DNA from 4 places in the Pantoea sp. X-Soil-YNGN-844 genome. Region 3 is predicted to be linked to each of the others. Evidence: predicted binding sites of a transcription regulator. Region 3 holds the regulator's gene; each other region holds the start of a gene.
What was found. The regulator CRP, encoded in region 3, controls carbon source genes, mostly activating them, when cyclic AMP is high. The targets are predictions, from matches to a motif close to ATGTGANNNNNNTCACAT.
Positions count from the first base shown of each region.

Region 1: the regulator CRP is predicted to act here: its motif matches at 1,184-1,201, upstream of azuC (stress response protein AzuC).
Region 2: the regulator CRP is predicted to act here: its motif matches at 2,785-2,802, upstream of AC6I8C_RS03360 (iron-containing alcohol dehydrogenase).
Region 4: the regulator CRP is predicted to act here: its motif matches at 2,666-2,683, upstream of AC6I8C_RS01660 (nucleoside-specific channel-forming protein Tsx).

Region 1 covers NZ_AP036007.1:3,840,930-3,844,758, reverse strand. Annotated here, with positions in the region: gene pdxR (MocR-like pyridoxine biosynthesis transcription factor PdxR) at 1-33, shown strand, start outside; gene AC6I8C_RS17925 (DUF1158 domain-containing protein) at 23-265, opposite strand; gene mntP (manganese efflux pump MntP) at 582-1,157, shown strand; gene azuC (stress response protein AzuC) at 1,275-1,352, shown strand; gene AC6I8C_RS17910 (LysR family transcriptional regulator) at 1,676-2,581, opposite strand; gene AC6I8C_RS17905 (zinc-dependent alcohol dehydrogenase family protein) at 2,750-3,763, shown strand.
Region 2 covers NZ_AP036007.1:772,132-775,960, forward strand. Annotated here, with positions in the region: gene AC6I8C_RS03350 (sodium:solute symporter family protein) at 1-550, opposite strand, end outside; gene AC6I8C_RS03355 (dihydrodipicolinate synthase family protein) at 630-1,514, opposite strand; gene AC6I8C_RS03360 (iron-containing alcohol dehydrogenase) at 1,526-2,674, opposite strand; gene dtnK (D-threonate kinase) at 2,862-3,829, shown strand, end outside.
Region 3 covers NZ_AP036007.1:3,653,269-3,657,097, forward strand. Annotated here, with positions in the region: gene AC6I8C_RS17035 (phosphoribulokinase) at 1-569, shown strand, start outside; gene AC6I8C_RS17040 (OsmC family protein) at 832-1,236, opposite strand; gene crp (cAMP-activated global transcriptional regulator CRP) at 1,540-2,172, shown strand; gene AC6I8C_RS17050 (YccS/YhfK family putative transporter) at 2,230-3,829, shown strand, end outside.
Region 4 covers NZ_AP036007.1:381,608-385,436, forward strand. Annotated here, with positions in the region: gene AC6I8C_RS01650 (LysR family transcriptional regulator) at 77-973, shown strand; gene yjdN (VOC family metalloprotein YjdN) at 1,047-1,484, shown strand; gene AC6I8C_RS01660 (nucleoside-specific channel-forming protein Tsx) at 1,608-2,474, opposite strand; gene AC6I8C_RS01665 (sensor histidine kinase) at 2,752-3,829, opposite strand, start outside.

The sequences.
Region 1 (3,829 bases), 190 kb from region 3:
GCGCTGGTCGATGCGCAGGCGGTCAGCCCCTGAACCAGCGACGCCAGACAAAACGGATAACAAAAAACTCCAGTGCGCCCAGCAGCAAAAACCAGACGCAAAACACCACCGTGTAGAGCTGATTCAGGTCCTGCAAATGGAACATCTGCAACAGATGCTGCGCTACCGTCACGCTAAAGGCGGGCGCGGGCAGCAGCAGCGCCGAGAGAAAGCCCAGCAGCAAAATGCCACCCGGCACGATCAACGTTTCAAAAGGGTTATTCATAACCGGTATCCCATATTTATCAGCCCGGCATTTTCCGGCAATCGGCGGCAGGGTTCAATGGTGGCGTGCGCCAAAGCGCCATCCCGCAGCCCGAACCGGCCAGGTCAGCCTGAAGAAAATGCTTTGCCACCATCGACTTAGCGCCATTCATAGCGAATGATAAGAGTTATAGCCTTTGCTATACTTAAATCCCTGATTTTACTGTCTTTTTATCTTCAGGTTTGCGTGGTAGACTGCGCCCACTTTTTCATAACTGAACACTTTGTGTGGTGAATTCAGCGTGAATTGCCGCTTTTTCGCCCCAGGTGAATAAATCATGACCTTTATTGCCACTTTAATTCTTGCGCTGGGTATGTCGATGGACGCGTTTGCTGCTGCGCTGGGCAAAGGTGCCACCTTACATCGTCCTGGTTTTAAAGAAGCGCTGCGTACCGGTCTGATCTTCGGCTCTATTGAAGCCCTGACTCCACTGATTGGCTGGGCGCTTGGCCTGGCCGCCAGCCGTTATATCATGGCGTGGGATCACTGGGTTGCCTTCAGCCTGCTGGCGTTTCTGGGTGGCCGTATGATGATGGAAGGTTTCCGTAAGACGGCCGTCACCGAACCCTGCGAAGCCCCGCAAAGCCACGGCTTTATGGTACTGGCAACCACCGCCGTCGCGACCAGCCTGGATGCGCTGGCTGTCGGTGTCGGTCTGGCTTTCCTGCAGGTGAATATTATTACCACCGCGCTGACTATTGGTGCTGCTACCACGGTAATGGCGACGACAGGCGTACTGGTCGGGCGCTTTATCGGTCCGGTGCTGGGCAAGTGGGCGGAAGTGCTGGGCGGCGTCGTCTTGATCGCCGTTGGCTCCACCATTCTGATGCAACATCTTGGCTACATGGGCTAGGGCTTTTGCCTGAAAAAGCCCCATTTTTGTGATCTGGTTCAAATTTATTTGCTGTTAAAACGCGCAGGGGCTATACTTTTTCAGTATATCTTCAACTAAATTTGAAACAGGTATTCTATGAAACGCATCATTAAACACGTGTTCCGCGCTTACGTTGAGACGTTCAAACACGTACCGCCGGGTGCCATGTACTAAGCACCCCGCAAGAAACCCTCGATAATCGCGGTCAGGGATCGACCTGTGATTATCACCTTTTCTGCTTTTTCTGCTTTTTCTGCCTTTGCTTCTGCTGACTTAAACCCGCGTTTTTGCACTTCGGTTGCATCCTGTTTGTTGCTACTCCTCTCCTTCTGATTTTCCCGTTATGCGTCACTTTGAGCCAGAAAAGACGTTGCTGCAGTGATCTAATCTGCCCGGGAGATTTCCGGATGCCAGACAAAATGACGGCATACCTTAAACAGGAAACACGCACTTTTAATGGGTCACGGGATTGCCTGTGCCGAAACAAAGATTCACGGTTAACCCTGATGATTCTTCCTGAATATTTCAGTAAACCATTCGATAAAGACCCGGACCTTAGGCGGAAGATAGCGTCGGTCAGGGTAGAGTATAGAAACCGGTTTCGTCATAGTCGCATAACCCGATAATACTTCCTTCAGCTGGCCTGTTTCGAGGCAGGGCTTTAATGCCGTATATAATGCGTGAAGCATGCCGAGGCCCGCCACGCCACAGGAAAGAAGGACGTCAGAATTGTTAACTCGTATGCTGCTTCCCGGATGCCGTGAAACAATTTCGCCATTTATGACAAATTTCCATTCCTGGATGTCCCGACTGTGTTCATTAAAAAAATAAATGGCTTTGTGATCTTTAAGGTCATCAGGCGTTAAAGGAGTGCCATATTTATCCAGATAAGAGGGTGCTGCACAGGTGACCATCTGCAGGCTGCCCATTCTGCGCGAAATAAAATTCGAATCAGCAAGCTCACCGAGACGAATAACACAGTCCACACCTTCTGTAATTAAATGGGTCAGGCGATCTGAAGCGGTTAAGACTATTTCAATTTCAGGATATAAAGCCTGAAACTCGCTTAATTGTGGGATCAGGATACTGTGCGCCAGCGCCAGTGGAACATCAATGCGCAGCTGGCCACGAGGTCGCTGATTTGAAGAGTAAGAAGCCATGATATCGCTGGCATCACTCAGCAGCGTTTTAGCCCGCTGATAAATTTCCTCCCCTTCAACGGTCACACTCAGACTGCGCGTGGTGCGGTGCAATAGCTTAACGCCAAGCTTGTCTTCCAGTTGTTGTACGGACTTACTGACCGCAGGGCGATGCAGCTGTAAGGCGTCAGCGGCCCGGGTGAAACTACGGAATTCAACGACGTGAACAAAAATATCCATCAATTCCAGCATGTTCGAGCGCATCATTTAACTCCGCAAAAAATATTTTTGCCGAAATAGTGTATTGCGGATTATATCTCATTCCGATTGTTTCTCCTGCAGTAACACTGAAGTCCTTTTACGTGGCTTTTTACGCCTGCCTGCTTTTTTTATCATCACCCTATTGGATGCATACACATGGGAAATGACAAAATGAAAGCATGGTTACTGAAAGATTTTGGACTTGAAAACTTAAAGCTTGAAGAGGTGGAAACGCCTGTACCCGGTCCGGGTGAACTTCTGGTTAAAGTTGGCGCGGTGTCTCTGAACTTCAGGGATAAGGCAATAGTAGAGGGCTTTTATGAGCCTCATCTGGTTCCAAAGCCACTGATTCCTGTCTCTGATGCCACAGGTACCGTTGTTGCCACGGGGCAGGGTGTGTCCCGTTTTAGCACGGGTGATCGCGTTAACTCGCATCTCTATTCACGCTGGTTAGAGGGTGAACCTGCGGCCGATGAGCCAGCATGGTGTATTGGAATGCCGTTACCCGGCGGGCTGGCTGAATACATGATTATTCATGAGGACAGCGCAGTTAAAGCGCCTGACAGCATGACCGATGAAGAAGCCTCTACACTTCCCATCGCTGCACTTACGGCATGGTACTCGCTAATGGATATCGGCAATCTGCAGCCCGGTCAGACCGTGCTCGTACAGGGAACCGGTGGCGTATCGGTCTTCGCTGCTCAGATAGCGCATGCCTATGGTGCACGTGTCATTGCCACCTCCAGTAACGATGCAAACCTTGAGCGCATTAAATCACTGGGAGCAGATGAAGGGATTAACTATAAAAAATACCCTGAGTGGGAAAGAAAAGTGCTTGAAATGACTGATGGTAAAGGCGCTGACGTAACGATAGATGTCGCCGGGGGCAATGGCATCAATCAGTCAATTGCTGCGACAAAAGTTGCCGGTACGATTGCTCAGGTAGGATTTCTTACCGGCCAGACAGCACAACTTGATTTGATGCCGTTAATTTTCCGTCAGACAAAAATCCGGGGCATTGCGGTTGCACCACGCTCCTCGTTTGATCGGATGAATCCGTTCCTCAATAAACATAATATTAAACCCGTCATTGAACAGGTTTACAGCTTTAATGAGGCGGTTGAAGCCTTCCGGCATCTCTCCCGTGGTGCATTTGGCAAAATCGTCATCAGAATTAGCGACTGATAACGACTTTTCATTCCTCAATTCTGGCAGTTTTTACTGACTGCCAGATACTTTTGGATCCCAATC
Region 2 (3,829 bases), 2.9 Mb from region 3:
GAAGCGTAACCCATGCAACGCCTTTCATGCCGCCAAACGCAAAGTAGAAGGTACTGACCACCGCCGTGATAAAGGCCGCCTGCGTCAGGTTGATCTTCAGCACGGTGGAGATCGCCGCCGCACCACTGATGTAGTTCCCGACGTTTACCAGCAGCAGCGCATAGATCATGATTAGCGAGATAATGTTTTTGGTTGAGCTGCCATATTTCTCGGCGATGGCTCCAGAGATAGTGATCTTCCCGGTGTTATAAATGCGTTTGACCAGAATCAGGCCAAACAGCGGAAAACCTATCGCGGCACCGATGACCGACCAGGAGGCGGCGAAGCCATCCTCAAAGGCTGCCTGTGCCGTACCAATGGTCGATTTTGCCCCGATATACTCTGACATCAGCATAATGCCGACGATAAAGGCGGGCATGGCGCGCGAGCCTTCCATGAAGTCGCCGCTGGTTTTACTGCGCAGCCGCCAGGTCAGCCAGGTGGTGAACAGGATATAGGCGACCACCATGCCGACGATCAGTAAGGTGCTCTCAGTTGAAAATGCTTTCATCATGACCTCGATTGTTCTGGCAGATGGCGACCATCAGGTTCGTTCTCATCTGACCGATAGGGTACAAAGGCGATGGACGTTATTGCAGGTAGTGGTTCACGATTTGACGGATCTGTTGCTGCTCGTCGGCGCTGAACTGCACCGCATAGCGGCTTTCACCCACCTCAAAGCCCTGCAGGCTGACCGCTTTTTTCACGGCGGCCGGTGAGAAACCGATGCTGTACAGCGCGGTGCGCAGGCCGGTGACGTTCTCCTGTGCCTGATGCGAACCGGCAATGTCACCGGTACTGAAGCGCGCCCAGATGGCGTTAATCGCCTCCGGTGCCACGTTTGCCAGCCCGGAAATAGAGGCGGAGCAGCCATCAACGAATCCCTGATGAATCAGCGAGTCCGGGCCGTTCAGCACATCAAAGCCCTCACAGTCGGCGGTGGCCTGCAGAAATCCGCTCAGACTTTCATAGCTGCCTGCGGAGTCTTTAATGCCGATGATGTTCGGGTGCGCGGCCAGCGTACGAACGGTCTCCGGCTGCAGGGTATTGCCGGTACGCGCCGGAATGTTGTAGAGGAACAGCGGCACCGTCAGCGCGTCCGCTACGCGCTGATAGTGGTCGATCAGCTCCTGCTGTTTCAGCGGCACAAACCATGGGGTGATCGCCGAGACGGCATCCACACCCAGGCGGGCAATCTGTTTGCCGAGCCGGATCGTTTCACGGGTCGAAATCTCGCCGATGTGTGCCACCACAGGTGCCCGACCGTTGACTTCATCGACGCAGGTGGTGGTGACGGCAATCTTCTCCTGCTCATTCAGCACAAAGAATTCACCGTTGGTGCCGCCACAGAAGATGCCGTTTCCGGCGTTGATCTGGCGTCTGACCTGCTCACGCTGTCTCACCGGATCAAAGGCACCTTCACGATCGAAGGTGGTGACGATGGCGGTCAGTACGCCGTTGATTTTCTTATTCATGACAATCCTCATTACGCCTGGCAGGAAGGGAATAGCGTCAGATAGACTGCGCGCACATCGTCGGCGGTGACCGCCATCGGCACGTTTTTCATCAGGCGCTGCACGTCGAGTGCCGCTTCCACTAAATAAGGCAGGTGATCCGGGCCGATGCCCAGTGCTTCCAGGCTGGCAGGCAACTGCAGCCGCGCAACCAGCGCGGTGAAGTAGTCGACCAGCGCGTGTGATTTCTCTTCATCGCTTAAACGGACGTCGGCGTCGGGCAGCAGGTCATAGGCCTGAGCGAATTTGCTCACCGCGGCCGGACGGACAAAGCGCATGCAGGGGGCCAGCAGAATGGCGTTAGCAACGCCGTGTGGCAGGTGATATTTGCCGCCAAGCGGATAGGACATCGCATGCACCAGATGCGTCCCTGCATGGGCAATCGATGCGCCGCCATAATAAGAGGCCCAGAGCATCTCCAGCCGTGCCTGCAGATTCTCCGGCTCGCGCAGCGTCGTTTCGAGATTCGCGAACAGCTTCTTCATCCCAATCAGCGCATAGTTGTCGCTGACCGGGTTAGCCACGTTGGCGGTGAAACACTCGATCAGGTGACACAGGGCATCAATGCCGGTAGACGAGGCGATGTGCGGCGGCATGCTGGTGGTGAGTTCCGGCACCAGCGCCACCACATCGGGCAGCATCACCGGTGAAATAATGCCGACTTTGGTCTCTTTCTCCGGGATCGCCAGAATCGCATTCGGGGTCGCTTCTGAACCGGTGCCGGCAGTGGTCGGGATGAGCATTGAACGGGTGCGGCGCTGCGGTTTCTCGCCTGCCAGCAGGGCGTCCAGCGACGGTGCGCCGTCGATGCACAGCACTGACAGCAGCTTCGCCACATCCAGCACGCTGCCACCGCCGATGCCAATCACCATGTCGGCCTGGCGCTGCGAGAGCGTTTCTATAATCGCGGCCACATCATGCTGGCTCGGCTCGGGCGGCACGCTGTTGACCACACTGATACGCGGAATCTGATCCCGGAGTTGCCCCATCAGCGCCTGAACCGCCGGAATCGCTTCAATGTTCCGGTCAGTCACCACTATCGCTGTCGTTACGCCACTCAGCAGATAGCGCATGTCGTTTAACGCCTGATAACCGCTAATCACCGTGCTGTTAATGTTCATTTCATACCCTTTTTTCTGTCATGACTGAGCAGATGATTAATTTTGCTCAGCGCAATGCGATGTCAGTCACTCTCTGTGGCTAATTTTATAAGGCATATCGATTTCGATTAATTTGAACTTGCTCACATATAATCAATCATGATTGAATATAATCAAATGAAGCGGCAATAGCCTGACAGGAGTGAGGATGGGCGTATCAGTATGGAAAACCCCGGTGCTGGTCATCGCCGATGACTTTACCGGTGCCAACGATGCAGGTAGCGGGCTGGCACAGGCCGGAGCCCGTGTACATGTGCTGTTCGGCACCGGAGCATCGATGCCAGACGAAGCAGCGGATGTGCTGGTGATCAGCACCGACAGCCGGGCTGCCAGCGCCACTCAGGCCGCAGAGCATGTTACGCAGGTGGTGCAGCATTACGCGGCACAGCTTCAGCAGGGCTGGCTGTTTAAAAAGATCGACTCCACGCTGCGCGGCAATGTCGGGGCCGAAACGGTGGCGGCACTGCGCGCCAGCGGCAAAAGGCTGGCGCTGGTGGCACCGGCCTTGCCGCGTCTGGGACGCACCACACGTGAGGGCAGCGTGTGGGTCAATCAGCGGTTACTGACGGATACCGAATTTGCCAGCGATCCCAAAACCCCGATCCTCAGCGCCCGCATTCTCGATCAGATGCAGGTCGACGGCACGGAGATCGATCTCGCGACGCTGCGCAGCGATCGGCTGGATGCCGTGTTAGCCGCAGCACACGGCGTCGTGGTGGTGGATGCCGAAACGGAGGCCGACCTGGCGCGACTGATAAGCGCTGCGTCGCGGCTGAGTGAGACGCCCCTGCTGGTGGGGGCGGCCGGATTAAGCGATGCGCTGGGCGCTGCGCTCTCAGTTCGCCCGTCGCGGCCCGTGTTGGCGGTGGTGGGCTCGATGAGTCGTCAGGCAGAGCAGCAGATCGCCACGCTGCTTAACCAGCACGCGGTTGAGATCGTGGATGTTGATATTCGTCAGCTGTTTCAGCAGCCCGCCTGGCCTGAGCGTCATCGCTGGAGTGAACAGGCGGTTGCTGCCCTGCGTTCCGGTCGCCACACGGTGATCCGCACCTGCCAGCATGCATCCCAGCGGCACGAGATCGAGGATCTCTGCCAGCAGCACCGCGTGACGCGCCA
Region 3 (3,829 bases):
ACGATGAGGCGGTGCCGTGGAACCAGGTGCCCGGCACCTTTACGCCCTGGCAGCCGCTACCGCAGAACACCGATATTCTTTTTTATGAAGGATTGCATGGCGGTGTGGTGACGGCGCAGCACAACGTGGCGGAACAGGTCGATCTGCTGGTGGGCGTGGTACCGATTGTTAACCTGGAGTGGATTCAGAAGCTGGTACGCGACACCGGCGAGCGCGGTCATTCACGTGAAGCAGTGATGGATTCCGTGGTGCGCTCAATGGAAGATTACATCAACTTCATCACGCCCCAGTTTTCACGCACCCATATCAACTTTCAACGCGTTCCAACCATCGATACTTCCAACCCGTTCGCAGCCCGCGCCATTCCGTCACTGGATGAGAGCTTTGTGGTGATCCACTTCCAGGCACTGGAAGATATCGACCTCCCCTACCTGCTGGCGATGCTGCAGGGCTCGTTTATCTCGCACATCAATACGCTGGTGGTGCCTGGCGGCAAAATGGGTCTGGCCATGGAGCTGATCATGGGGCCGCTGGTGAAACGGCTGATGGAAGGTAAACGGATAGAGTAAGAGTTCAGAAATGGTTTCTTCAAACCTATAACAAAGCCAAAGCACGGTAAATCTGACAGCAACACGAAAGCTCAACACGCAGGGAACCGGGTCAGAAGAGGAAAGCGTCCCGCGCCAGGACGGCGCGGGAAGAGCATGCCATGGATGGCGGATTTTGCGTCTTTCCGATCTGACCCGGTTCTCTGCGCCGGCACAGTCTTAAAGCAACCTGCATCAGACACTGGCAGTGAAGTTAGCAGGTCTGGGATAACCCTTGCGACTGTTACAGCTCAACCACTTCATAGCTATGCGTCATCGTCACACCTTTACCCAGCATGATGGCCACCGAGCAATATTTTTCAGCCGAAAGATCCACCGCGCGTGAGACCGCTTTATCCTGGAGCGCTTTGCCACTCACGATAAAATGCAGGTTGATGTGCGTAAAGATTCGCGGCGCCTCTTCACGACGTTCTGAGGTCAGTTTTACTTCACAATCAGCCACATCGTTGCGGCCTTTTTGCAGAATTGAAACCACATCAATCGCGCTGCATCCACCCGCCGCCATCAGCACCATCTCCATTGGGCTGGGCGCTTTATCACCCGAATTGCCATCCATCAGTATCTGATGGCCGGATGAGGATTCTCCGAGGAATGTCAGCCCTTCTACCCATTTCACTCTTGCCTGCATGATTTTTGCTCCGGAATACGCTGTTTTGTCGCCAGAGTACGCTTTCACCTGGTAAACAGCAATCCAGAGAAATCCGCCCGTAGCTGAAGCGAGACAACAGAAGACAGTCGGCAAAAGCTGTGCTACAAACAGTGCTGAAAATATTTTTCGTCACCCGATGGCGAAGCCGGGAAGAATGATGCGCACTGCGCCTGATGCGGCCCGAATAATTTCCTGAAAAGGAAACGCTTGAAGCTTTCACCGCCTGACAGGGAAAACTGCCCCCTGTATTTTGGGCACGATTACAACAGAGGATAATAGCGAATGGTTCTCGGCAAACCGCAAACAGACCCTACACTCGAATGGTTCCTGTCCCATTGCCATATTCACAAGTATCCATCCAAAAGTACGCTGATTCACCAAGGTGAAAAAGCAGAAACGCTTTACTACATCGTGAAAGGTTCCGTCGCGGTTCTGATTAAAGATGAAGAAGGCAAAGAGATGATTCTTTCCTACCTGAATCAGGGCGATTTTATTGGTGAGCTTGGCCTGTTCGAAGAAGGTCAGGAGCGCAGCGCCTGGGTACGTGCGAAAAGCGCGTGCGAAGTGGCGGAGATTTCTTACAAGAAATTCCGTCAGCTGATCCAGGTTAACCCCGACATCCTGATGCGACTCTCCTCGCAGATGGCGCGTCGCCTGCAGGTCACGTCTGAAAAAGTGGGTAACCTCGCTTTCCTCGACGTCACCGGACGCATTGCACAGACTCTGCTTAACCTGGCGAAGCAGCCAGATGCCATGACGCATCCCGACGGCATGCAAATTAAAATCACTCGTCAGGAAATTGGCCAGATTGTGGGTTGTTCACGTGAAACCGTGGGCCGTATTCTGAAGATGCTGGAAGATCAGAACCTGATCTCCGCACACGGCAAAACCATCGTCGTTTACGGCACCCGCTAATTCCTGTCATCCACGGCGTGATGGCAACATCACGCCGTTATTGTTTGTGTTGGGCCGATGTGGCGTCGAATCATTTACCATCCTGAAGTTAACTACGCCTTGCGGCAAACGCTGGTGCTCTGTCTGCCGGTGGCACTGGGCTGGCTGGCTGGCGACCTGCAAAAAGGTCTGCTGTTCTCGTTAGTGCCCGCCTGCTGCAATATCGCCGGTCTGGATACCCCGCATAAACGCTTCTTCAAACGTCTGATTGTGGGCGGCAGCCTGTTTGCCCTCGGCAGCTTTCTGATTCAGTGGCTCACTCTGCATGCGATTCCACTGCCGCTGATCCTCTTCGCTATGCCTTTGCTGCTTGGCGTCACCGGTGAGATTAGCCCGCTGCATGGCCGTCTGCTGCCCGGCACCCTTATTGCCGCGATCTTTACACTCAGCCTGATTGGCCGCATGCCCATCTATGTCACTCCGCTGCTCTATATCGGCGGCACGCTCTGGTATGGGGTATTTAACTGGTTCTGGTTCTGGCTGTGGAAAGAGCAGCCGATGCGTGAGAGCCTGAGCCTGATCTACCGCGAGCTGGCCAACTACTGCGACGCCAAATATACCCTGCTGACGCAGCTGACCGATCCCGAAAAAGCGCTGCCGCCGCTGCTGGCTCACCAGCAGAAAGTGGTCGATCTGATCAACACCTGTTATCAGCAGATGCACATGCTGTCGGCCAGCCGCGATCACAGCCATAAGCGGCTGACGCGCGCTTTCCAGGTGGCACTCGATCTGCAGGAGCATATCTCGGTCAGCCTGCACCGCCCGGAAGAGGTGCAAAAGCTGGTGGAGCAGAGCCATGCTGAAGCGGTGATCCGTTGGAATGCCAAAACCATCTCGGCCCGGCTGCGGGTACTGGCGGATAACATCCTTTATCACCAGTTACCCGACCGCTTTGCGATGGATAAACAGCTCGGCGCGCTGGAGAAAATTGCTCATCAGCATCCCGATAATCCGGTGGGTAACTTCTGCCTTTATCACTTCAACCGCATTGCGCGCGTGCTGCGCACCCAGAAGCCGCTTTACCAGCGCGATCTGATGGCAGACCGCCAGCGCCGCCTGCCGCTGTTACCGGCGCTGCGCAGCTATCTCTCGTTTCGCTCGTCGGCGCTGCGCACGGCAGGTCGCTTTGCGGTGATGCTGATGCTGGGCAGCGCGCTGGCGCTGTTCTTCAACATCCCTAAACCCTACTGGATCCTGATGACCATTATGTTCGTCAGCCAGAACGGCTACAGCGCCACCCGCGTCCGTATCCAGCACCGGGCGCTGGGCACCTTTGCAGGACTGGTGATTGCGGCTGCCACGCTGCGGCTGGCGGTGCCGGAGTCACTGGTACTGATGATCATGCTGGCGATCACCTTTATCAGCTATCGCTTTACCCGCCAGTTCTATGGCTGGTCGATGATTGGCTTTACGGTTACGGCGGTTTACTCACTGCAACTGCTGTCACTGAATGGCGCGCAGTTTCTGCTGCCGCGACTGATGGATACGCTGATGGGTTGTCTGATCGCCTTTGGTGGGATGCTGTGGCTGTGGCCGCAGTGGCAGAGCGGCTTATTGCGGCAGAACGCCCACGACGCGCTGGAAACCTATCAGGATGCGCTGCGGCTCTTGCTGGGCG
Region 4 (3,829 bases), 3.3 Mb from region 3:
CGAATCTACACAATGGTACTGGGCGGCATAAGATGCGAATATCTTGTGACTGATAAACAACGGTTATCGCAAAACTATGTCTGCCAATCTCAAACTTCATCAGCTGCGCGCCTTCACTGACGTGGCAAGACAGGGCAGTATCCGGGCGGCAAGCCGGCTGTCCGGGCTGTCGCAACCGGCGTTAACCAAAGCGATTCAGGAACTGGAGCGAGAGCTGGGCGCAAAGTTGTTTATCCGCCGTCAGCAGGGCGTAGTGTTAACCGATATCGGTGATAACTTTTTTCGTCATGCCAGCCTGGTGCTGGCAGAGCTGCGGGTCGCAGAAGAAGATATCCAGCAGCGGCTGGGACTGGGTGGCGGTCAGGTAAACATCGGCGTGGGGGGCAGCGTGGCACGCACCATCATGCCGCAGGTGATAAACCAGTTTCATCGCGAATACCCGCTGGTTAAGGTACGCATTGTCGAAGGACAGCTGGTGTCGATGGTGCACGAACTGCGTCAGGGGGCGCTCGATTTCACCATCAATACTTACGATCAGAGCCATCTCGATCAGGAGCTGATGTATGAACGGGTGATGGAGCGCGAGTACAAAGTGGTGGTGCGCAAAGGCCACCCGCTGGAAAAGGCCCGTTCTCTGGCGGCGTTACAGCAGGCGGACTGGACGATGCCAACGCCAAAAGGGAGTTACTACCGGCTGCTGCACGATTTGTTTGGCGAGCGCGGCATGGCACCCAAAATCGTGGTGACCTGTGAAACCTTTATGGCCTGCACGAGCCTGGTGGCGCAAAGCGATTTCATCAGTATTCTGTCGGTCGACGTGATTGACGATCCCATTCTGGGACGGTCGCTGGTGGCGCTGACGCTCGACGAGCCCTTGCCGAAAGCCATCTTCTATCTGATCCAGCGCAAAGACACCGCGCTGACGCCGATGAGCAGTTATATGGCGCAACTCTTTCGGCGTTATTGCCAGTAAATTCAGGGAGTAAAGTCGATCGTCTACACTATAGGGGTACTGTAAAAAATCCACCCGACAAATAGAGGTTACGATGCAAGTCAGTCCTTATCTGTTTCTCTATGGCCGTTGTGAAGAGGCTATCGACTTTTACCTGCAGGCGACCGGGGGAGAGCTGCTCTCTAAAATGAAATTTGGTGATATGCCGGATCAGGGTGAGCAGGTCGGCGATCAGTCTGCTGCACCGCAGCCGCCAGAAAAGATCATGCATGCCCAGCTGCGTATCGGTGACGGTGAGCTAATGCTCAGCGACGGCAACACCGAGCAGCCGCCCGCGTCTGAACATGCCGGTTACGCGGTCAGTCTTTCTACCAATGATGTCGAAGAGGGGAAAGCCTGGTTTGAGAAATTGTCGGCAGGCGGGAAGGTGACAACGGAGTGGCAGGAGACGTTCTGGTCGAACGGATTCGCGATGTTTATCGATAAGTTCAACATCCCGTGGCGCATTAACGTTGAGAAGCCACAGGAATAACCGAAGATAAGATGCAGGACTGAGTTGCTAACACTGCCTCTCAAAAGCTGGCCTGGAGGAGATAACGCTCCAGGCCAGCTTTCCTGCGTGACGGGCGTTTTTTTCAGCCGCCCGTTATCTTTATCAGAAGTTGTAACCCGCTACCAGGTAGTAACCCCAGCCAGTCGATTTCACTTCAAACGGGCCTTTGCCGAAGTTCAGCTCCTGACCATCCGCCCACTGTCCGCCGTTGTGGAAGTAACGTGCCACCGCAGAGAAGTGCCAGTGATCGTAACCCAGTGACAGAATGTGGCTGGAGGCGATGGAGTTGCTGGTGCGTGATGAACCGCCTTTCTCGTTGAGATCGGAACCCCAGTCGAAGTTGGTGAAGCCCACATAGCCCAGATTACCGCCCCACAGCTGGGTGATAGGCACGAAGTATTTCACCTTGAAGCGATAGCCATCCCAGCTGTTTTCGTTCGCCGCGCCATAGTTTTCCCACTGATATTTGGCATAGACGTTCAGCGACAGGCCGACATCGCTGTGCGTATCGATATCGGTGCCCAGACCCATATACCAGGTGTTCTGGCGGTTATCGCTGTTGCGGCCCATGTCGTAGATGTAGTTGTTAGCGAAATACCACTCTTTGAACGGACCAAAGGCCAGGCTGGTGCCGGTCAGTTTGTCGATAGAGAAGCGCGGCTCAATCTCCATAAACATCGGTGAACCGTGGTCGAAGACGCCGTTGGCATTGCTGTTGCCCACGCCGAAGAAGTTAGGCACGTCCAGATAGCCGTAGAAATCGAACCAGTCTTTCTTCGCAAACGCTTCATATTCCAGATAAACGTCGTTGTTAAACTGCGGTCCGAAACGCGTGTGGTAGCTGCCTACCACGTTAACGCTCTGATGCCACCAGTCGGAGAGGTACTGCGGATCGCTTTCAGCAGCCTGCGCAGCACCACTCAATGAACATGCCAGCACGGCACCTGCTATCAACGTTTTAAATTTCATTATCATCAGCCACATGCTTTTGACCGCCGCACAGCAGACGCAGTCAGAGAGAAGTCGGTCCCTGGAGGGGAGTGAGGTATTCAGCAAAAAACAGCCAGTTCTTCAGCCCGCGTAGCGTGCCTGTAACAGATCGATAGAAAATAGATTTTGCTCACGTTTGTCAAAAAGTGTTGCATTACAATTCCGCTAAAATGTGATGCACTTCACAATAATGACCAGGATCGAACGGAACCAGGCAACCGTTTACGTTGTCTGGTTCGTGATCAAACGCGCGGGATCAGGGAAAGGTGACGCGAACCTGCAAACCACAAACAGCACCCTGTGGTGTCAGGCAATTGGAAAGGGCGACATGTATCTGATGTTTCTCTGCGACATTACGCACAATGGAGAGTCCCAGCCCGCTGCCCTGGGCTTTGACGTCAGGCGAACGGGTAAAACGGTCGAACGCGCGTTCGATAAAGGATTCCGGCATGCCCGGTCCGTTATCGACAATATCGACCACCGTTTTGCCCGCGACCCGATGCAGCAGCACATCAACCAGGCTGCCTTCCGGCGTGTGCAACATAGCGTTACCAATCAGGTTGTCGAACAGGCTGCGCAATTCGGAACGGCTGGCCTGCAGGCGATACTGCGTGGAGCCATTAAAGCCGATATCGATGCCGCGCTTATCCGCCACCACCATCAGCTGCTCAATACTCTCTTTCAGCAGATTTTCCAGTTCGATATGCTCCACGCTGGACACCACGCTCTGGTCATCCTGACGTGAGACATTGAGTAACTGCGTGACCAGGTGACGGGTGCGCGTGACGCCCGCTTCCAGCTGGCTGAACTGACGGCTCGCTTCACCCGGCTGAATATGCTGACGCAGGTTTTCCAGCTGTAACGTCACCGCTGTTACCGGCGTACGCAGCTCATGGGCGGCATCTTCCAGGAACTGACGCTGCGACGACCAGGCGTCACGCAGCTTACTCAGCAGCGAGTTGTAAGCGGCTACCAGCGGCAGGATCTCATCCGGTAAGCCCTCCGGTGAGACATTGTGTGGATGATGAGTTTCCTGTGCCGCAATCTGACGTGAAGCGACCTGCAGATCGCGCGTGATCTTGCGCACTACCAGCCAGATCACCAGCAGCGACAGTGGCATCATCAGGATCATCGGAATGATCGCCGACAGCGCCCGCTTAACCATCGAGGCTTTCATGTAGCTGAGGTTGTGCATCACCTGGATGGTTTTAATCTCACTGCCGGGCATGCCTGGCCGGGTAAAAATACGCCATTCACAGTCGTCGCACTGACCCACATGCACATCGTGATATCCGCGCTGATTTTGCAGCGGAGCCTGTAACTCCGGCCATGAG